DNA from 3 places in the Mesorhizobium sp. USDA 4132 genome. Region 1 is predicted to be linked to each of the others. Evidence: riboswitches for the same ligand, from Rfam matches in the RefSeq annotation. Region 1 holds a riboswitch; each other region holds the start of a gene.

Evidence for each region. Region 1 has a riboswitch for thiamine pyrophosphate ahead of ACZ9IU_RS14120 (ABC transporter permease). Riboswitches for the same ligand answer to the same signal wherever they lie in the genome.
Region 2: it holds a riboswitch for thiamine pyrophosphate, as region 1 does, so the genes downstream of both, thiB (thiamine ABC transporter substrate binding subunit) here and ACZ9IU_RS14120 (ABC transporter permease) in region 1, are expected to answer to the same signal.
Region 3: it holds a riboswitch for thiamine pyrophosphate, as region 1 does, so the genes downstream of both, thiM (hydroxyethylthiazole kinase) here and ACZ9IU_RS14120 (ABC transporter permease) in region 1, are expected to answer to the same signal.

Annotation. Positions count from the first base shown of each region.
Region 1 covers NZ_JBWCCP010000001.1:2,776,632-2,784,846, forward strand. Annotated here, with positions in the region: gene nadA (quinolinate synthase NadA) at 1-549, opposite strand, end outside; gene ACZ9IU_RS14110 (NUDIX hydrolase) at 618-1,520, opposite strand; gene ACZ9IU_RS14115 (ABC transporter substrate-binding protein) at 1,618-2,562, opposite strand; gene ACZ9IU_RS14120 (ABC transporter permease) at 2,559-3,341, opposite strand; TPP riboswitch at 3,477-3,580, opposite strand; gene minE (cell division topological specificity factor MinE) at 3,744-4,004, opposite strand; gene minD (septum site-determining protein MinD) at 4,001-4,816, opposite strand; gene minC (septum site-determining protein MinC) at 4,848-5,576, opposite strand; gene ACZ9IU_RS14140 (DUF1127 domain-containing protein) at 6,365-6,511, opposite strand; gene ACZ9IU_RS14145 (RidA family protein) at 6,669-7,058, opposite strand; gene ACZ9IU_RS14150 (Dps family protein) at 7,168-7,686, opposite strand; gene ACZ9IU_RS14155 (BrnA antitoxin family protein) at 8,050-8,215, shown strand, end outside.
Region 2 covers NZ_JBWCCP010000001.1:4,222,802-4,231,016, reverse strand. Annotated here, with positions in the region: gene ACZ9IU_RS21155 (M48 family metalloprotease) at 1-22, opposite strand, end outside; gene ACZ9IU_RS21150 (winged helix-turn-helix transcriptional regulator) at 347-859, shown strand; gene ACZ9IU_RS21145 (MATE family efflux transporter) at 856-2,271, shown strand; gene ACZ9IU_RS21140 (thiamine ABC transporter ATP-binding protein) at 2,272-2,979, opposite strand; gene thiP (thiamine/thiamine pyrophosphate ABC transporter permease ThiP) at 2,972-4,591, opposite strand; gene thiB (thiamine ABC transporter substrate binding subunit) at 4,596-5,606, opposite strand; TPP riboswitch at 5,646-5,753, opposite strand; gene ACZ9IU_RS21125 (response regulator) at 5,851-6,300, opposite strand; gene ACZ9IU_RS21120 (ABC-F family ATP-binding cassette domain-containing protein) at 6,460-8,215, opposite strand, start outside.
Region 3 covers NZ_JBWCCP010000002.1:17,264-22,018, reverse strand. Annotated here, with positions in the region: gene thiD (bifunctional hydroxymethylpyrimidine kinase/phosphomethylpyrimidine kinase) at 1-675, opposite strand, end outside; gene thiE (thiamine phosphate synthase) at 672-1,310, opposite strand; gene thiM (hydroxyethylthiazole kinase) at 1,307-2,128, opposite strand; TPP riboswitch at 2,167-2,262, opposite strand; gene ACZ9IU_RS22840 (heavy metal translocating P-type ATPase) at 2,376-4,658, shown strand; gene ACZ9IU_RS22835 (ribbon-helix-helix domain-containing protein) at 4,732-4,755, shown strand, end outside.

The DNA.
Region 1 (8,215 bases):
TTCCCGCGCCACGTTCTGCGCCAGGTACTCATCCGGGATCATCAGCACTTTCGGAACGCCGAGCGATTCCACCACCTGCTTGGCATTGCCGGAGGTGCAGCAGATATCGGACGCCGCCTTCACCGCTGCAGAGGTGTTCACATAGGTGATGATCGGCACGCCCGGATGCGCCTGCCGCAGCAGCGCGATGTCCTCGGGCGTGATCGAATCCGCCAGCGAACAGCCCGCCGCCATGTCCGGGATCAGTACCGTCTTCCCCGGGTTCAAGAGCTTTGCCGTCTCCGCCATGAAATGCACGCCGGCGAGCACGATCACATCCGCATCCACGTCGATCGCCTTGCGGGCGAGCGCCAGACTGTCGCCGACGATATCCGCGACGCCATGGAAGATTTCCGGCGCCTGATAGTTGTGAGCGAGGATGACGGCGTTGCGGGTGCGCTTGAGCTCCAGGATCGCGGCGACATCCGCCTCGTAGCTCATCCACTCGGCCTTCGGGATGACGCGGCTGACACGATCGTAAAGCTGGGAAACCGAAACCGGGGAATTCATGAGCGACTCCTTTTATACTCGAAGTGAGTATATCCGGCGCAGAGACATATTCTCGTTTAGAGTTTATGTCAATTGCGTGAAAGCGGAAGTTTCGAACCGGAAAGCGCGCGCTCTTCGAGGACCGCATGACGGTAGCGGAAGAGCTTGGCCGGCCGGCCGCCAGTCTCGCTGGTCGCCTCCCCGGTTTCCTCGATCAGCTCCTGCTGGTCGATCAGCCTGCGGAAGTTCGGCTTATGCAGCGTCAAGCCGGCCAGCGCTTCGACGGTGCGCTGCAATTGCGACAGCGTAAAACTCTCGGGCATCAATTCGAAGACTACCGGGCGATATTTGATCTTGGCGCGCAGCCGCGCGATCCCGGTCGCCAGGATACGGCGGTGATCGGCAAACATCGATCGACCGAAATTTTTGGCCGGCGGACAACCGGCCTCGGTCACAAGGCCTGCCTCATACATCAACTCGTAACGCTGCAGGCCGAGATCCTCGTTCCAGGCGGCACCGTCTAGCCCGAAGGCAAAATCGACGCGGCGCTGGCGGTGTTCGCGGCGCGCCGTTTCCGAAGTGACCCAATCCTGCAGGCGGTCGGTGATGGCCGCCTGTATCTCCGGCCTCCCCCCGCGATGGTCCTCCCAGGGGAAGTATTCGTACCAGCCGTGCCAGCCGGGTTTTCCGGCGCCGGGTGCGGCCTGTTCGCGGACGAGGCCGAGATAGCTGATCGAGATCGTCCGCCCCTCGGCATCCTCATGGGTCCGGTCGCGGTCGGCGAAGGTATAGAGCTGTTCGAGATAACCGAGCGGATGGCCCGTCTGGTCCCCCACCCATTCGCGAAGCCCGGCCTGCAGGCTGCGATGGCCGAGCTCGAAAGGGCCGGACGGCAGCGCATCTCCCGAGCGTACCGTCATCACGCGCGGCTCGTCGCCGGTGACGGCGGACAGAACCGCGATCAGTTCCGCATGGGCAAGTCCGATGGTCAAGCAAACTCCGGGTCACGTAACGTGGAAAGCCTGTCTGGCATGAAAATCACGTTACGCGAACCCCGGAGCTCAAATCAAACGATAACAGCAACTTGGCCTATTTGATTTCGACAGCAACGTCGGAGACCGGAGGCACTGCCTTGATCAGCCCGGTTTCCTTCATGAAGGTGGCGAAGCGCTGGTAACGGCCCTGGTCGAGTGCGGCCGGACGCTTGGCAAAACGCGGCAGCGTGTCGAAGAACGCGGTGCGGTTCAACTCGTCGTCGAGGCTCGGATAGGCCTTGATGAAAAGCTGCCAGGCCTCCTGCGGATGATTTGTGATGTAGATCGAGGCCTGTTCGACCGCATGCAGGAAACGCGGCAGCCGGTTGTCGCCAGTAGAATCGCGGCGGGTGACGAAGATCAGCTCGTCATAGGCCGGAACCCCATGCTCTTCCGGGAAAAACGCCCGCCCCGCATGGCCTTCCAGCTTCATCTGGGTCAGCTCGAAGTTGCGGAAACCGCCAAGCGTCGCATCCACCTTGCCCCCGATCAGCGACGGCGACAGCGAAAAGTTGACGTTGATCAGCTCCACGTCATCGTTGGAAAGCCCTTCCGAAGCCAGCATGCGCTTCAGCATCGCATCCTCGAAACCGGTCACGGAAAAGCCGACCTTTTTGCCCTTCAGGTCCTTGAGGCTCTTGATCGGACCGTCCGCCAGCACCGTGACGGTGTTGAGCGGCGTTTCGACCAGGGTACCGAACCGCACGAGCGGCAGACCCGCTTCGTGGTCGAGATAGAGGTTTGGCTGGTAGTGGATGCCGATATCCGCCTCGCCCGCCGAAACCAGCCGCGGCACCGCGGAGGCATCGGACGGCGGGATGAGCTCGACGTCGAGATTGGCATCGCCAAACAGCCCGCGCTCTTTGGCGATGACCATTGGCGCGTGGTCCGGATTGACGAACCATTCGAGCAGCACGCTGAGCTTGTCGGCCGCCTGCGCAGAAATCGGAGTGGCAAGGCTTGCCAGCACGATGAGGGACGCGGTGAGGATACGGATCATGATCGGACGGAACTCCTTGATGCGGATGAGGATTCAGGGTCGGCTTCGCTGGCCCAGGGGGCGAGACCGGATGTCAGCCGGTCGATGAGAAGCCGCAAAATGAGGGTGAGAATGGCGAGTATGACCATTGCTGCAAACACCGTGTCGGTCTGCATGCGGGCATTGGCCTGGACCATCACGAAGCCGAGCCCGCCGGATGCCCCGACCCACTCGCCGACGACCGCCCCGAGCGGCGCCAGGGGTGCCGCGACCCGAAGGCCGGAAACGAGGCTCGGGATCGCCAGCGGCACGCGCATCGACACCAGCGTCTGCCAATGGCTGCCGCCCTCCAGCGAGACGGCGTCGAGGATTTCCTGATCGGTGCGGCGAAGGCCGTCGGCAAAGGCGGAGGCGACCGGAAAGAAGATGATGATCGTCGTCATCGCCACTTTCGAGGCGAGGCCGAAGCCCAGCCAGAGAACCAGGATCGGCGCCAGTACGAAGACGGGAAAGGCCTGCAGGATCAGCACCATCGGCCAGACGAGACGGCCAAGCCGCGGCAGCGCCGCAACGCCGAAGGCCGTGGCAATGCCGAGGCCTGCGCCGATCGCAAGGCCTAGCGCGATTTCGATCAGCGTGACGGCGCTGTTCTGCAGCAGGAAACCAGGCTGCCGCAGGAAGGCGGACGCGACGGCTACAGGCGACGGCAGAATATAGTGGGGCGGAGCAAACAGCCAGACGCCCGCTTGCCAGAGCGTGACAAGCAGGACGAGGCCGATGACCGCATGGGACGCGCGCATGATGCTACGCGTCGAACCTGCACGCCAGGACCGGATATCCTCGCGGAACCACGGAAAGAATGGATGTCATCGGTCGATCTCCAGATCAGTCAATCACGGAGACCCAGGTGAAGCGGAGAAGAGAAAGTGCCGTCGGTCGACGCCTATTTCCGTTCCTACGCCGGCATAACCCGGATCAGGTTCAAGGGTCCGGCTCACCGCCATCTCAGCATCGTCAAGATGCCCCCCTCGGAATTACGACGATAACTGTCGGTTTTCAGCAATCCTGTCAAGCGGGCCGGATTGGCGGCCGTTTCCACTCAGCGCGTCGCCAGTCTTCCTTCGCGCGAGAAAGCGAAATACGAAACGCGGACAACCAGGTTGTCCGCGTTTCAAAATTCGAGTTTGCCGAATGCTGCCGGCTCAGGCAGCCTGGCTGACGGCATCCAGTGGGATCTCGACGTCGATCTCGAGGATCGTGACGTTCTCGTCGCGGTCCATCTTGACCTGCACCTTGTCGCTGTCGACCTGCACGTGCTTGGCGATCACCGCAAGGATTTCTTCGCGAAGCAAGGATACGAGGTCCGAGCCGTTCGATGAGCGTTCGTGGGCGAGAAGCACCTGCAGGCGTTCGCGGGCCGTGGGTGCGGAGCGCTGTTTGCGGAAAAGGTTGAATATGGTCATGCGGCCCTCCGTGCGAAGATCTTGCCGAATATCCCCCGCTTTTCCCCGGGGATCGTGATCGGCAGAACTTCTCCTGCAAGCCGGCGTGCGGCATCGAAATAGGCCATGGCCGGTGCGCTGCGTGCGTCCGCCAGGGTGACCGGCGCACCGATATTCGAGGCGCGCAGGACATCCATGCTTTCGGGGATGATGCCGATGAGCGGGATGGAGAGGATCTCCAGCACGTCCTCGACCTTCAGCATGTCCCCCCGTTCCGCACGGTTGGCGTCGTAACGCGTCAAAAGCAGGTGCTTTTCCATCCGCTCGCCGCGCTCGGCCTTCATCGTCTTCGAATCCAGCAGACCGATGATGCGGTCCGAGTCGCGGACGGACGAGACTTCCGGATTGGTGACCACCACAGCCATGTCGGCGTGGCGCATGGCGAGCGTGGCGCCGCTCTCGATACCGGCAGGGCTATCGCAGATGACCCAGTCGAAGACCCGCTTCAATTCGGTAATGACCCGCTCCACGCCCTCGGGCGTCAGGTTGTCCTTGTCGCGCGTCTGCGATGCCGGCAGCAGGAACAGCGTCTCCAGGCGCTTGTCGCGGATCAGTGCCTGCGAGAGCTTCGCCTCGCCCTGGATGACGTTGATCAGATCGTAAACGACCCGACGTTCGGCGCCCATCACGAGGTCGAGGTTGCGCAGCCCGACGTCAAAATCGACGACGACAACCCGTTCGTTTCGCTGGGCCAGAGCCGCTCCGAGTGCGGCAGTCGAGGTCGTCTTGCCAACCCCGCCCTTGCCTGAAGTGACTACGATGACTTTCCCCATCTTGCTCTCCTGTTTGCTGGCCGGTTGCGGCTCAAATAAGTTTCTCTGCCATGATCGAATCCCCTTCGAGCCAAAGCTGGACTGAATGTCCGCGAAGGCCTGGGGCCATGTCGTCCGCCATCTTGTAGATGCCGTCGATTGCCAAAAGCTCGGCTTCGAGCTTGCGGCAGAAAATGCGTGCCGATGCGTTTCCGAGCGATCCTGCCATGGCCCTGCCACGCAGGGTCCCGTAAATGTGGATCGAGCCACCAGCGATGATTTCAGCTCCCGAGGCGACCGATCCGATAATCGTCACGTCACCTTCGGGGAAGATCACCGACTGCCCCGACCGCACGGGATCGCGAATGACGATGGACTGCAAGGTCGGACGCATCTCCGGCACCGACGGTTTCGGCTCGCTGTTGTGCAGTTCGATGATCGGCTCCTTGGCGACGGCTTCGTCGGAGACCGGCCGACCACCCTTGAGTGCCGGAGGCATGCCTGGCCCAAGGATCGAAGGACGGCCGCCTTCGATGCCCATGATATTGACGCTGCGCCCGGCAAGCTCGGCGATGAGCTCTTTCAACTGAGCGCGATCGATCGGCAGATCGGTGACGTCGAGCACGACCGGCCGACCCAGAAAGAACCCGGCGGAACGCGCCGCGAGATCATCCAGCCTGACAAGCCAGTCGTCGAAGGGAAGGTCGGGAGCAAGCACGACCGCCAGAAAAGAACGGCCCTTGATACGGATAGCGCGAGCGTCTGTTAGCATTTTGGTCATCTGCGTAAAGAAATCGTGACCGTTTTTTAGCCCCGATATGGTTAACAATTGGTAAACAAGAGCCCCTTGGAAGGCCTGGTTTTAACCGATCGTTACGATCTTCCCTTGCACCAGGTCCACCTCGGCAACATAGGCTTCGCGACGAAGAGAAGACCGGGAGCGAGGAAGGGAAAAGCAGATCGACAGGGCGATGCGCCGGACGCGAATCATCTCCTCCGGCGCTTCGATGATGGCTGCGATTCTGGCTGTTATGGAGATTCGGTTGCCGTGAGAATCCGTAGAAGACCGTTTTCCGGCGAGTGCCCCTTCTCCGCGATGCGGCAACGGATCGCCTCGCCGCGTCTTCGACTTTCAGGCACGAATCGACATCGCCGGATGCCACCTGAGCGACCTCGGTTAAACGCGCGATTTTGAATTCTGAAAAACCCTCAGCCCCAAAACGAAAAAGCCTGCCGCGGGAGGAGGTGCGGCAGGCTTTCCGTAAAGAACCGAACAGCGGCTGGGAGGAGGAGTGCCGCCGTTCCTACAGACGTCCCTGGGAGGAGGAGTGGGCCGTCTGATAACACGAAGCTCTGCGGGAGGAGGTGCATCGCTTCGATAAGTATGACTATACAACGATCCTGCTCGATTGATAGTCATTATGTTGCAGTGCAGCTATACGAAAAATGCATACCGAAAAACGGGTAGTGAAAGTCTCAAAGAGGTCTGGCGCGCAGAACATCTTCTGACGCAGAAACGCCCGCGGCAATGGCGGGCGTCGTGCATGGTCCAGGCGGGCTATATCGCGATTAGCGACCGATGGCTGCGCGGGCGACGTTGCGGATGTCGGAGCGGTCGATGCCGAGGTCCTGCAGTTCTCGGCTGGTCATGCGGCCGAGTTCGGTGACGGTCTGACGATACTTGCGCCAGTTGTTGAAAGAGCGTGCTACGTTCATGATCGGGTCCCTTTCCTGAGACTGTCTGACGTCAGCAACCGTTCTTGGCTCCGGCGTCGTTCGATGACAGGGATATAATCCTTCCCACCTGCCTGTAAAAGCAACAAAGCCTCAGGGCACCCATGCAAAACCTGCATTGGTCTTGCGGGAACGCCTGCTATGCCGCCTTGGTCGATGCCGCAGCGCACACCATGATCATCTCCACCTTCAGATTGGGATTGGCAAGCCGCGCCTCGAAACAGGCCCGGGCGGGCGGAGCCATGCCCGAAACCCAGGCGTCCCAGACCTCGTTCATTTCGGCATAACCGTCCATGTCGGCCAATATGATCGCGCAGAAGATCAAGCCCTGCTTGGCACTGCCGATCTCGGCAAGCCGCGCTTCGGCTTTGGCGAGCAGTTGCCGGGTCTGTTCGGCGGTGCTCAAATCACCGTCATAGGGGGATTGAGGCGTCACGGCGAAATAGCCGGTGCCCTGATGCACGACAGCCGAGCTTCCGCGGCTGCCGATACCGAAGCGGTCGATGATGGAGGAGAAGTCTTGAATCATGAAATGCCTGTACTGGTTCTGAACGGTGGATGAGATGTCATCGCGACGATCGGCGGCAGCGATGCCGTTGCCGCTGGGGGTTCTTTATAGATTTCAATTGGTGACCGATTTATTCGGCGCCGCGTGTCGTCTCGAACAGGAACCAGGCGCGGCGTTCCGTCTCGTCGATCCAGACTTCCAGCAGGCTCGTTGTGGCTACGTCGTTATGTTCGGCGCAGACTTCGTGGGCCTGGCGCAGGAACGACACGAGTTGCTGGTTGTCGTCCTTCAGTTCTGCGAGCATGTCCCGCGGGGTGACGAAATCGGCGTCGTTGTCGAGAAGGCGCTGCAGCCGGCCGATATGGCCGATCGAGCGGATCGTCGTGCCGCCGATCTTGCGGGCACGTTCGGCGATCGCGTCGGTCATGGCAAAAATCTGCTCGCCTTGTTCGTCGAGCATCACGTGGTAATCGCGAAAATGCGGGCCGCTCATATGCCAGTGAAAATTCTTGGTCTTGAGATAGAGCGCGAACGTGTCCGCAAGCAGCGCCGCAAGCGCACCGGCAATATCGGCGGTGGCGTTGGAGGGCAGATCGGAGGGAGTGTTCAACGATGCCTTGCGGCGGTTTTCAACGGCGGTACGATCCATGGTCGTTCTCCTTGGGTGAGCCAGATGGGCTCCGGGACTTCGAAGGACTGACCGGAGGCCAGTCGAACGGGACTGATCCGAGGACGATCGGCGGAGACAGCGTGCGTCAACAGAAGTGCTCGGGAGAGCGTTCTCAGGATCGAGGACGGTTATACGACCAAGAGCAGAAATCCCATAGTGGGTTTCCGAGGTTTGCGGATGCCGGTACGGCCCACATGCCGGTTGGCAATGCCTCTTCCCGCTGACCGCCCTGCTCCGTGATTGCTATTTTGCAAAGCTTGCTGATAGTTCGGGAAAAGAGCCGCGTCTGCAGGCCAGAACTGCGACGGCGAATACCCTCCCCTTTTGACTACGGAGATCATCATGACACGTCCCCCGCGCCGGCCCGTCAATCCGCTCGAAGCTGCCGAGGCACTGTTCTCGCCGACCAAGAAGGCCGCCCCGGCTCCCGCCGTCGAGCGGCGGGCGCCACCCAATGTCAAGGAACTCGTGTCGCTGAAGCTCGACAGCGACGTGCTCGCCTATTTTC
Region 2 (8,215 bases), 1.4 Mb from region 1:
GGATCGCCGTGTCGCGCCTCATCGTCCTCGTCTTCCGCACCATCATTCCCAAGGTCCGCCATCCAGCTTGGCTGAGGTCCTCTCGATCCAAGCTGGCTCCTTCTCTATGTCGCTTAGCGATTTTCGCGTCGAATGCACAGATGCTCTTATTGAAATATGCCTTGCTGGTGCGTTTGCAATGAAAATCCCCGCTGCCTTTCCGCGATGCCATCGTGGCACGTCCAAATTGTGGCGAGTTCTATAACGGTCCGGCAGCGCTCGTCGCCAAACGTGATCACGAAAATAGTGACTTGCAAATTGCAAGTTACATGTGCCACAAGGCTGCGTCTCGCCGGGGAAGAAACCCATGAAACGAACAGGTCCTATCGATACCGGTTGCCCGGTGTTGCGCAGTCTCAAACATGTCGGCGAGGTCTGGAGCTTCCTGATCCTGCGCGATGCACTGGCAGGTGCAACACGTTTCGACGAATTCCAGCGCAACCTCGATATTGCCCCGAACATCCTGACCAGCCGGCTGAAGTCGTTCGTCGAATCCGGGCTGATGGAACGGCGGCGCTATTCCGAACGACCGCCGCGGGACGAATACCACCTCACGCAGCGCGGCCGCGACTTCAAGCCCGTGGTGCAGGCGCTGCTTGTCTTCGGAAACCAGCATTTCGCGCCGGAGGGCGAAAGCGTGGTGATCGTCAACAGGGAGACCGGCGAGCAGGCCGAACCGGTGATGATCGACCGCCGCAGCGGCCGGCCGCTGAGCGATCCGGTCTTCACCAGCGTGGCCGGCCCGGCGGCGAGCGAACGTATCCGCCGCCGTTATCCATCCGTGAACCAGTTATTGCCACATAGAGAGGCTGATCGATGAGTGCCGTGACCACCGAAGCCGTCGAGGCGGCGCCTACCTTCGACGACGCCACCGCGGCGCCGATCAATCCGCGGACCCGGCAGCTGCTGCAGGATCCGATCCTGCCGATGCTGATCCGGCTCGCATGGCCGAATATCCTGATCATGCTCGCCCAGGCCTCGACCGGTCTCATCGAAACCTGGTGGGTTTCGCATATGGGCACCGCGGCGCTGGCGGGCATGGCCCTCGTCTTTCCGGCCGTGATGCTGATGCAGATGATGTCTGCCGGCGGTTTCGGCGGGGCGATCTCGTCTGCCATCGCCCGTGCGCTCGGCAGCGGCCGGCGCGGGGATGCCGACCTGCTTGCCTGGCATGCCGTCGTCGTCAATGTCGCGCTCGGACTGCTGTTTTCGGCGATCATGCTCGCCTATGGCCGGCCGATCTACCGGGCGCTCGGCGGCGAGGGGCCGGAACTCGAGGCGGCCCTCATCTATTCCAACGTGGTATTCGGCGGCATGATCTTCGTCTGGCTGATGAACGGCCTGGCGAGCGTGGTGCGCGGCACGGGCAATATGCTGTTCCCGGCGCTGGTTACCTGTGTCGGTGCCGCACTCCTCGTGCCCGTATCGCCGCTTCTCATTTTCGGCTTCGGTCCGTTCCAGGGGCTCGGCATCGCCGGCGGCGGTCTGGCCCTGGTGCTCTACAGTTTCGGCAGCACCGCGGTGCTTGCCTGGTACATCCTCTCCGGCCGCAATCTCGTGCGCTTCGGCGTCGGTTCGCTCCGCTGGACGATGTTCCGGGATATCGTCCGCCTCGGCGCTGCCGCGGCGATCAATTCCGTTCTCACCAATGTGACCATCGGCATTGCCACGGCTCTGGTCGCGACCAAGGCGGGTGTTTCGGCTGTGGCTGGTTTCGGTACCGGCGCGAGGCTCGAATATCTGCTGATCCCGGTAATCTTCGGCATCGGTGCGCCGATGGTGGCGCTGGTCGGCACCAACATGGGCGCCGGCCAGAAAGACCGGGCGATGCGCATCGCGTTCACCGGTGCTGCGATCGCTTTCGTCATCACCGAGGTGATCGGCCTGATCGCCGCGATCTTCCCGGTCGCGTGGATTTCGCTGTTCAGCGAGGAGCATGGAGCGATCGATGCGGGCGTTGCCTATTTGCAGATCGTCGGGCCGGTTTATGGTTTCTTCGGCGGCGGGTTGGCGCTCTATTTTGCCTCTCAAGGCGCGGGCCAGCTACTCTGGCCGCTTGCCTGCGGTTTTCTGAGACTCGCCATTGCAGGTCTCGGGGGCTGGCTGGCGCTGGAATTTACCGGATCGCTCAACGGTTTGTTCTTCGCGCTGGCAGTTGGTCTGGTCGCCTATGGCGGGATCCTGTTCCTCGCCATCCGCTCCGGTGTCTGGTTCCGCGGAAAGGCTGCCTGATCAGCCGGAAAGAAATTCGGCGAGTGCGGGAATATCGCGCCGGGCGAGGAATTCCTCGACCGGCGCCTGCAGCAGGATTTGGCCGTGGTCGATGAAGATCGCATGGTCGGCCAACCGGCCAACTTCATCCGGATCGTGGGTTACGACCAGCACCGTATTGCCCGTCTCGCGATGCAGGTCGATGAGCAGGCTGGCCATCGAAAGCCTGAGCCCGGGATCGAGGGCCGCGAACGGCTCATCCATCAGCAGAACCGGCTTTTTACGCACCAGAGCCCGGGCGAACGCGGCACGCTGCCTTTCGCCGCCGGAAAGCGTCCCCGGCATCCGTTTCTCAAAACCGCTCAGGCCCACGCGTTCCAGCGCCTGCGATATCGCGGCCCGGTCACTGCCGGAAAGCTTCAGCGACGGGCTGATGCCGAGGCCGATATTGGTGGCGAGGTTCAGATGGGCGAAGAGGTTATTATCCTGAAAGACCAGCGATAAGGGACGCTCGGAGGGATGTTTCTCCGTCACGTCCTCGCCGGCGATCAGGATACGGCCGCGATCGGGCGTCTCGAAGCCGGCAACGAGGTTGAGGAAGGTCGATTTGCCGGAGCCGGACGGGCCGGTAATCGCCGTCACGGCGCCGGCCGGCAAAGCGCAGTCGAAGCGGAATTCCTTGGTGCCGAGCTTCAGTTCAACCTTATCCAGCGCGATGCCGTCAGTCATGGCTCGTTTCCTTGCGGCCAGCCGTGCCGATCATCGTCAGCGTCAGGCAGATGATGCCGAGGATGAGCGCCAGTCCGTCCGCGTCATTGGTTCGATAGCTGGATAGCCGGCTATAGACAAGCCAGGGGAGGGTGGTGAGCTCGCTGGAGCCGAACAGCGCCACCGCGCCGAGATCGCCCAGCGACAGCGCCATGGCGAAGGACAGCGCCGTCAGCAGCGGCCTTGCCAGAACCGGCAGGTCGATCCTCCATGCCCGTGAAAAGCCGGAAAGGCCGAGGCTTGCCGACAGCCTGCCTGTCCGCTTGCGATGGGTTTCGACGGCCGGGGCCAAAACGCGCATCACGAAGGGAAGCGCCATCAGCATGTTGATGATCGCCACCAGCGCCGGGGCGAAGCGCGCCACATCGCCGAACGGGCGCAGCATCAGGAACCAGCCGGTACCGAGCACGACCGGCGGAACGAGCAGCACCAGCGAGGACATCCCACCCAAGGACAGGGAAAACGCCCTGGCCGTTCCGGCGGGCCTCTTCATGTCGGCTATTGCCCCGCGTCCGGCAATGATAGCCAGGGAGGTCAGGACGGCAAGCAGGCCTGCGGAAAGCGCGATCGTGAAACTGGTCCAGGCGGCGCGCAGGAAGGCGGGGCTAGTGGCGAGGCTCCAGAGATTGGCCTGGGCGCCGGCACCGACGATCGAGGCAAGCGGCAGGAGCAGGAATATCGTTGCAAGCAGGATAGACAGCACATCCCAAAGCCGTGCGGGCAAGGTCCGGCCATCGAACCGGCGTGTCGCCCGGCCGGCCGTGATGCCAGCGTCGTCAGGGGCTGGAAACAGCGAAATCCCAATCAGGACCAGCGCCGTCATGCCGATCTGCAGCAGCGACAGCGCTATGGCGCGGGGCGGATCGAAATCGAAACGCAGCGACTGGTAGATCGCCACTTCGAGCGTGGTCGCGGCCGGCCCGCCGCCGAGCACCAGGACGAGCGTGAAGCTCGTGGCGCAGAGCATGAAGATCAGGCCGGCAATGCCGGGGATGACGCGCCACGCCGCCGGCCACTCGATGAAACGGAAAACGGAGAAGGGTTTCATCCCGAGGCTGGAGGAGAGCAGCCAGTATTCCGCCGGCAGGCGCTCCAGCGCGGCAAGCAGCAGTCTCGCGGCGAGCGGCAGGTTGAAGAACACATGTGCGAGCAATATGCCGGAAAGCCCGTAAATGCTGACCGGATGTTCTAAGCCGAGTTTCAATAGCAGGCTGTTCATCACCCCTTGCCGGCCCCAGATGCCGATCAGGCCGAGCGCGCCGATCAGCACCGGCAGGCCCATCGGCAATGCCATGAGCCGGATGACCCATACACGGCCCGGAAAGCGCGGCCGGCGTGCAAGCGCGAGTGCGACGGGAAGGGCGAAGACGACCGACAGCAGTGTCGAAAGAACCGCCTGCAGAAGGGTGAAACGCAGGATCCGCCAGGTATAGGCGGTGAACAGCCGGCTTTGGGTGTTGCCGGTGTCCCAGGAGAGAAGGGCGGCAACCGCGATGCCGACGAAGAGGGCGATGCCGGCGATGCTCAGCAGCCCCCAACCTATCCCGCGTCTTCGCTCGGCCCTCGTCAGCATGGGATCAGTTCAGGCTCATGGCGGTCAGCCATTCGTCGATCCAGGCCTGCCGGTTCTTGGCCACCTCGTCCGACCCCATCAGGAAAGTTTTCGTCGGCTGCACCAGTTTGTTGAATGCGTCCGGGAGCGGCTGCGAGGTCTTGGCGGCTGGCATCATCCAGTTGGTGGTCGGGATGATGTCCTGGAAGGCCGGCGAAACCATGAATTTCAGGAACTGTTTCGCCAGATCCTTTTCCTTCGCCCCCTTCAACATACCGGCGACTTCGATCTGGATGTAATGGCCTTCGGAGAAGGAGGCAGCCTGGTAGCGGTCCGTCTTCTCCTCGATCACGTGATAGGCTGGCGAAGTCGTGTAGGAAAACACCATCGGCACTTCGCCCTTGGTGAACAGGCCATAGGCCTCCGACCAGCCTGGCGTAACGGTCAACACGCGTTTCCTGAGCTTGGCCCAGGCCTCCGGCGCCTGGTCGCCATAGACCGATTTCACCCAGAGGAGCAGGCCGAGGCCGGGTGTCGACGTGCGCGGGTCCTCGATGGCGATCTTCTGCGCCGGATCGCCGTCTACCAACTCCTTGAGGCTTCTCGGCGGGTTCTTCATCGCCTGGGTATCGTAGACAACGGCGAAATGGCCGTAGTCGTAGGGGATGAAGGTGTCGTCGCTGTAATTGCCGGGGACCTTGGCCGCGGCGGCGTCGAGCCCGTGCGGCTCGAACAGACCGGTCGCCTTCGCCTCGGAGATCAGGTTGGTATCGAGGCCGAGCACGATATCGGCGTCGGTGCCTTTGCCTTCCAGTTTCAGGCGGGTCAGAAGCGCCACACCGTCGGCGACGCCGACGAAATTGAGCTTGCAGGCGCAGGTCTTCTCGAAGGTTTCCTTGACCTTGGGCCCTGGACCCCAATCAGAGATGAAGCTCTCATAGGTGTAGACGGTCAGCGTCTTTTGCTGCGCTTCGGCCGGCGCGGAAAGGGAAAGGGCGGCAGCGGCCGCGAATATCGAAAGAATGGTGCTGCGCATCAGCGTCTCCTCGTTTGGTGACAAAGGGGAATAGGCGCTGATGAAGAGCCGTCTAATCCCTCCGCCGGTGTTAACCGGATCAGGTTCCGCGGGTTGGCCAGAGGCCTCTCAGCCGCACCAAAACGTGCGGCACCCCGTTAGAGCAGGATCAGATTTAGCGGCGAGGCGAATGGCTGGCAAGAGGCGGTCTGCGGCCGGCTCAAGGCGCATTCGGCGGGAGCAACATGGCTCGGTGATTCATTGCTCAGTGGTTTTGCGGAAACACTTTCAGTTCACGCGGGACGATGGCCATGCCGCCGAGCCGATTGGCAACGGCGTAGTCGATCGTCTTCTCAACTACGTCAGGCATAACCGGTTTGGTGAGGACGCCGAGCGAGCCTTTGACACCGTCCTCCACATCCTCCGGATTACCGGTCATGAAGACGACGGTGATGCCATATTGCTCGGCAAGCTCCCGGCCGATCTCCGGGCCAGTCCGGCCGTCCGAAAGATTGACATCGACCAGGGCGATATCGGCATAGGCGGCGAGCGCCAGGGCGTGTTTGCGGGCATTGGCAAAACCAGCGACTTTCAGGCCCATGGCTTCGATCGTCTCGGCAACATCGAGCGCGATCAGAAACTCGTCTTCGACAATCATAACTCTTTGATTCATCGCCTCAGTGGCCAGCCGACGACGCGTAACATTTGTCAGCATTGGATGTCCCCATTCGGTTGATCGGTTCCGGGCAGGCCGATCCGTCCCCGGGACATTTCGACCAATGTTCACACCCAGAACGCCCCGCGACATCATATGTTCCGCTCCGCGACAAATATTTTTTCAGCTAACTATTTGTTAAGCTTAACAAATCGCAAATTAGCCTTCAATTTCCTCACGCAGCATTTCGAGTTCCAGCCATTCTTCTTCCATTTTGCTGATGCTTTGGCGCAGCTTTTCCATCTCCGCGGCCAGTTTGTTGAAGGCCGCGGGATCCTTGGTGAAGAGGTTGGGGTCGGCCATCTTCTTCTCGCGGGCGACGATCTCGGCTTCGGCTTTCGCCATTTCCTTAGGCAGGTTCTCGAGCGCGAATTTCTGCTTGAAGGAAAGTTTGCCTTTGCCCTTGGACGTGCCGGAAACCGAAGCCGCGGTATCGGTTTTTGCCCTGTCAGCTTTTTCCGTGCGGCGCCTTTCCTCCAACGCACCCTTCCGCTGCGCCAGCATATCCGTGTAGCCGCCGGCATATTCGATCCAGCGGCCGTCCGGTGCGTCCGGATTGGCGGGGGCGATGGTTGAGGTCACGGTGCGGTCGAGGAAGTCGCGGTCGTGGCTGACGAGGATGACGGTGCCGGAATAGCCGGCGACGATTTCCTGCAGCAGGTCCAGCGTCTCGATGTCGAGGTCGTTGGTCGGTTCGTCCAGTATCAGTAGGTTGGAAGGCCGCGCCATGATGCGGGCGAGCATCAGCCGGGCGCGCTCGCCGCCCGACAGGTTCTTGATCGGCGTCCTGATCTGCTCCGGCTGGAACAGGAAGTCCTTCATGTAACCTGCGACATGCCGCTGCTCGCCGTTGACAAGCAGCGTCTCGCCGCGTCCGTCCGTCAGATAGTGGGACAGCGTGTCCTCGGGGTTCAGATCCTCGCGCTTCTGGTCGAGCGTGGCGATTTCGAGGTTGGTGCCGAGTTTGACGGTGCCGGTGTCAGGCGCCAGCTGGCCGGTCAGCATCTTCAGCAGCGTGGTCTTGCCGGCGCCGTTCGGGCCGACGAGACCGATGCAGTCGCCGCGATGCACGCGGATCGAGAACGGCGCGACGATGATCCGCTCGTCGTAGCTCTTGGTGATGTTTTCGGCCTCGATGACCAGCTTGCCGGATTCGCGGCCCTCGCTGACGCTCGCCTGCACCGTGCCCTGCGGCCCCTTGTGGCCACGGTAATTGCCGCGCATCGTCTGCAATTCGCCGAGGCGGCGCATGTTGCGCTTGCGGCGGGCGGTGACGCCGTAGCGCAGCCAGTGCTCCTCGCGCTCGATTGCCTTGCCGAGCTTGTGCTGCTCCAGCTCTTCCGCCTCCAACACCTCGTCGCGCCAGGCTTCGAATTCGCCGAAACCGCGGTTGAGGCGTCGTGATGTACCGCGATCGAGCCAGACGGTGGCATTCGAGACTTTTTCGAGGAAGCGCCTATCGTGCGAGATCACCACGAGCGCGCTTCTCGTCTTGCGCAACTCGTCTTCCAGCCATTCGATGGTCGGCAGGTCGAGATGGTTGGTCGGCTCGTCGAGCATCAGGATGTCCGGCTCGGGCGCCATGACCCGGGCAAGTGCTGCGCGTCGGGATTCTCCGCCGGAGAGCGTGTTCGGGTGTTCCTGGCCGGTGAGGCCCAGATGTTCGAGCAGGTAGGTGACGCGATAGGGATCGTCGCCCGGGCCGAGGCCCGCTTCGGCATAGGCCTGCACCGTCGAATAATCGGCGAAATCCGGCGCCTGTTCGAGATAACGGATGGTCGAGGAGGGATGGCGGAACACCTCGCCCGACTGGGGCTCGACCATGCCTGCGGCGATCTTCATCAGCGTCGATTTGCCGGAACCGTTGCGGCCGACAAGGCAGATGCGGTCGCCCGGCTCTACCTGCATGCCGGCG
Region 3 (4,755 bases), on a different contig from region 1:
GGCGAGTTCGGCGGCAATTGCGCTCGAGAGCGTGCAGCCGGTGCCGTGGGTGTTGCTGGTCGCGGTGCGTCTGCCCTCGAACCAGTGGATGCCGGTGGCGTCCGCCAGCACATCCGGGCTGTCTTCGCTCTCCAGATGACCGCCCTTCACCAGGACTGCCTTGGGCCCGATCTTCAGCAGCCGCTCAGCCTGGGCCGCCATCTCTTCGCGGGTCGTGGCGACCGTCTCGCCGAGCAGCGCCGCGGCTTCGGGCAGGTTGGGGGTGACGACGGTGGCGAGCGGCATCAGCTTGTAGGTGACGGCATCCACCGCATCGAGCGCCAGCAGCGGCGAACCGCCCTTGGCGATCATCACCGGATCGAGCACGATCGGCACGGTATCGCGATAAGGGTGCAGCACGTCGGCAACCGCCTCGGCGATCTCGGCATTGGCGATCATGCCGATCTTCACCGCATCGACGCGCACGTCGAGAAAGATGGTGCGGATCTGGTTTGCGACGAAGGCGGCGGGCACCGCATGCACGCCGGTGACCCCTTGGGTATTCTGGGCGGTCAGCGCGGTCAGCGCCGCCATGCCATAGGTGCCGCGGGCCGCAAAGGTTTTCAGATCCGCCTGGATGCCGGCGCCGCCGGAAGGGTCCGAACCGGCGATCGACAGGACGTTTTTGATGCTCATGCGCGTGCCCTTTCGATTTCCGCGGCAATTCGGCGGGCGGCGGCTTCCGGATCGGGCTGGCCGCAGATGGCGGACACGACCGCGAGGCCCTTTGCGCCGGCGGCGAGTGCCGGGCCGGCATGTTGCGCCTTGACGCCGCCGATCGCGACTGCCGGAACCGGCGCCATGGTGACGATGCGCGCAAGCCCGTCGAAACCGATCGGTTGTTTATGGTCGGGCTTCGTATTGGTCGCAAACACCGGACCGATGCCGACATAATCGACGATCGACGAATCCACTCGCCGCGCCAGGTCCTCGGTCTCGACCGAAAGGCCGAGGATCATGCCATGGCCGGCACGCTGCCGCGCTATCACTGCCGCCATGTCGCTCTGGCCGACATGCAGGCCTTCGGCGCCGATCGCGATTGCTGCCTCCACGTCGTCGTTGATGATCAGGGGCACGCCGGTTCCGGAAAGTACCGCCTTCAGCGCCCGGCCGGTTTCGATCATTTTTGCCGTGTCCGCCTGCTTGTCGCGCAGCTGGACCATGGTGGTGCCGCCGGCGACGGCAAGCCTTGCCGTCTCGACCATGCCGATCTCGCGGCAGAGATCGGGATCGAGGACGAGGTAGACGGAAAGGTCGAAGGTTTTGGTCATGCTGCGACGACCCTTGCCTGGGCATCGAGCGTCTCGCCGGTCAGCGCCGCGAGGCGGTCGAGGAAGATCGGCGAGAAGAAGCCGGGACCGGAGGCGGTGAAGGCCGCTTCCTCGCCCGCGACCGCGAACATCGCGAGTGCGGCGACCGTCGCCTCGAAGGGATCGTCCGTGCTTGCCGCAAAGGCGCCGACCAGGCAGGTGAGCGAGCAGCCGAGCGCGGTCACCCGCGGCATCAGGGCGGAGCCGCCGAGGATGCGGACCGAACGCCGGCCGTCGGTGACGAAATCCACCTCGCCGGTAACAGCCACCACGCAGGCCTGCTGCCGGGCGATGGCGATGGCCGAGCTTTCGGCTGCCGCGACGCTGTCGCCGCTGTCGACGCCATGGCCGCTCGACTGGCTGCCGGCCAGCGCGATGATTTCCGAGGCGTTGCCGCGAATGACCGTGGGCCTCAGTTCCATCAGCTCGGCGAGTGCGGCGCGGCGATAGGCGGTGGCGTAATGGGCGACGGGGTCGAGCACCCATGGCTTGCCGGCGTTTGTGGCGGAGGCGGCCGCGGCCTTCATGCCGGCCAGGAAGTCCGGCGACAGGGTGCCGATATTGACCGTCAGGGCCGCAGCGATGCGGGCGAACTCGCCGGCTTCTTCCTTGGTATGCACCATGGCGGGCGAGGCGCCGGCCGCCAGCATCACATTGGCGGCGATATTCATCGCCACGAAATTGGTGATGTTCTGGACGAGCGGGTTTTTCGCTCGCATTGCCGTCAGCAGCTGGCCGGGGGTCTCTGCAAGGGTCCCAAGGGGCATTGTCGTCTGCATGTCTGCCTCGTTCGGCGGGGCAGGCGCAGGGCGCAATGTTGAACGCCCGGACGACTCCCTCCGCCAGCATGATCTGGTTCAGGTTCTAAGGGTGCTTCTCAGCCCGGTTTTGCCGGACGCCCCTGTCTTCACCATGGCTTACAGCAAAGATAATGCGCTTCGCCAGTGATTTTTTCTGATTTTGGGCCTTGCAGCTCTAGTCGCTAGAGGTTGTAGAGACGGGGCTCGATCCAATGGGAATGAGACGATGAGCACCACCACGCAGGCACGATACAAGGTTGGCGGCATGGATTGCGCCAGCTGCGCGACGAAGATCGACACCGCGGTTCGCCGCATGCCGGGCGTCGAGGACGTGTCCGTTTCGGTTGCGTCGGGCACGATGACGGTGAAGCACGACGGGTCCGGCGATCTCGGCGCGATCGAGAAGAAGGTCGTGGGGCTTGGGTATTCGCTCAGGGCGCTGGGTCAGAAGGCCGGTGAGGATGCGCGGCGGCGCGGTGTCGAGGGCTTACCCCCCTCTGCCCTGCCGGGCATCTCCCCCTCAAGGGGGGAGATCGGCCAGCCGCACGACCACCATCACGCCCACGACGGCGGGCACGATCATTCCCACCACGACCGCGGCACGACGGAAATCGAAGGCCTGCACGGCCATGATCACGGGCCGATGGATGGGCCGTGGTGGAAATCCGCCAAGGGCCGCCTGACCATCCTGGTCGGCATTGCGTTGGCGGTGGCTTACGGGATCGGCCATCTCCTCCCGGCCTATGACACCTATATCTTCACCGCCGCAATGCTGATCGGCCTCGTGCCGATCGCCCGCCGCGCCATTATGGCAGCACTCGCTGGCACGCCGTTTTCGATCGAGATGCTGATGACGATCGCCGCCGTCGGCGCCGTTGTCATCAATGCGTCGGAAGAGGCCGCCGCCGTGGTTTTCCTCTTCCTCATCGGCGAATTGCTGGAAGGGGTCGCGGCCGGCAAGGCGCGCCAAAGCATCCAGAGTCTGACGGCGCTGGTGCCGAAAAACGCGCTGCTCGAAGAAAACGGCCAGACCCGCGAAGTACCGGCCGATCGCCTTGCCGTCGGCGCGATCATCCTCGTGCGTCCCGGCGACCGCATTTCGGCGGACGGCGTCATCATCGCCGGCGAGAGCGCGATCGACGAAGCGCCGGTGACGGGCGAAAGCACGCCGGTTGCCAAGGGCATCGACGACGCGGTTTTTGCCGGCACGATCAACGGCGATGCCGCCTTGCGGATTCGCGTCACCGCGGCTGCCGAGGACAACACCATCGCCCGCGTCGTGCGGCTGGTCGAGGAGGCGCAGGAGAGCAAGGCCCCGACCGAGCGCTTCATCGACCGGTTCTCGCGGTATTACACGCCGGGCGTCGTGGTGGTTGCGGCTCTGGTCGCCATCCTGCCGCCGCTTATGGCCGGTGCGTCCTGGAGCGAGTGGGTCTACAAGGGCCTGGCGATCCTGTTGATCGGCTGCCCCTGCGCGCTGGTCATCTCGACGCCTGCCGCAATTGCCGCATCGCTCTCGTCAGGCGCCCGCCGCGGCCTGCTGATGAAGGGTGGCGCGGTGCTGGAGACGCTCGGCAAGATCACAGCCGTCGCGCTCGACAAGACCGGCACGCTGACGGCCGGCAGGCCCCAGGTGACCGATGTAATCGCCTTCGGCCGCAATGCGGAAGACGTGCTGCGCTTTGCCGCCGCGCTCGAAACGGGCTCCAGCCATCCGCTCGCCGTCGCTATCCTTGCCAAGGCTGCCGATGATGAGGTCGAGATTCCGACCGCGACGGATGCCAGGGCGCTCGGCGGCAAGGGTGTCACGGCGACGGTCGAAGGCCAGGAGGTGTTTTTCGGTTCGCCCAAGGCAGCGGCCGAGCGGGTCTCGCTGCCGATGGCGCATTCCCGCCGGATCACCGGCCTCAACGACGAGGGCAAGACCGTCTCGGTGCTGATCGTCGGCGGGGTCCTGGCCGGTGCCATCGCCATGCGCGACGAACCGCGTCCCGACGCTAGGGCCGGTCTGAAGGCGCTGACCGATGCCGGCATCAGGACCGTGATGCTGACCGGCGACAATGCCCGCACCGCGACCGCGATCGGCAAGGATCTCGGCATCGAGGTGCGTGCCGAGCTGATGCCGGAAGACAAGAGCCGCATCGTCGGCGAGCTGAAAAGCGAGGGTTACGTGGTCGGCAAGGTTGGCGACGGCATCAACGACGCCCCGGCACTCGCTGCCGCCGATGTCGGCATCGCGATGGGCGGCGGCACCGACGTGGCACTGGAAACCGCCGATGCCGCAACGCTGCACGGCCGGGTCGGCGACATCGCCGCGATGATCGCGCTGTCGAAGCGGACGATGCGCAACATCTACCAGAACATCTCGATCGCGCTCGGCCTGAAGGCGGTCTTCCTGGTGACGACCATCCTTGGCATCACCGGATTGTGGCCAGCGATCCTCGCGGACACCGGGGCGACGGTGCTGGTGACGATCAATGCGTTGCGGCTGCTGCGGGTGAGGAGCTAGGCACCAGCCCGCGGGAGATTGCGCAAGACATTGTCGTGTTGCAAGATAGGGCAGCGTAAAAGGATAGGCTGACATGCGCACCAACAAATCCATCACC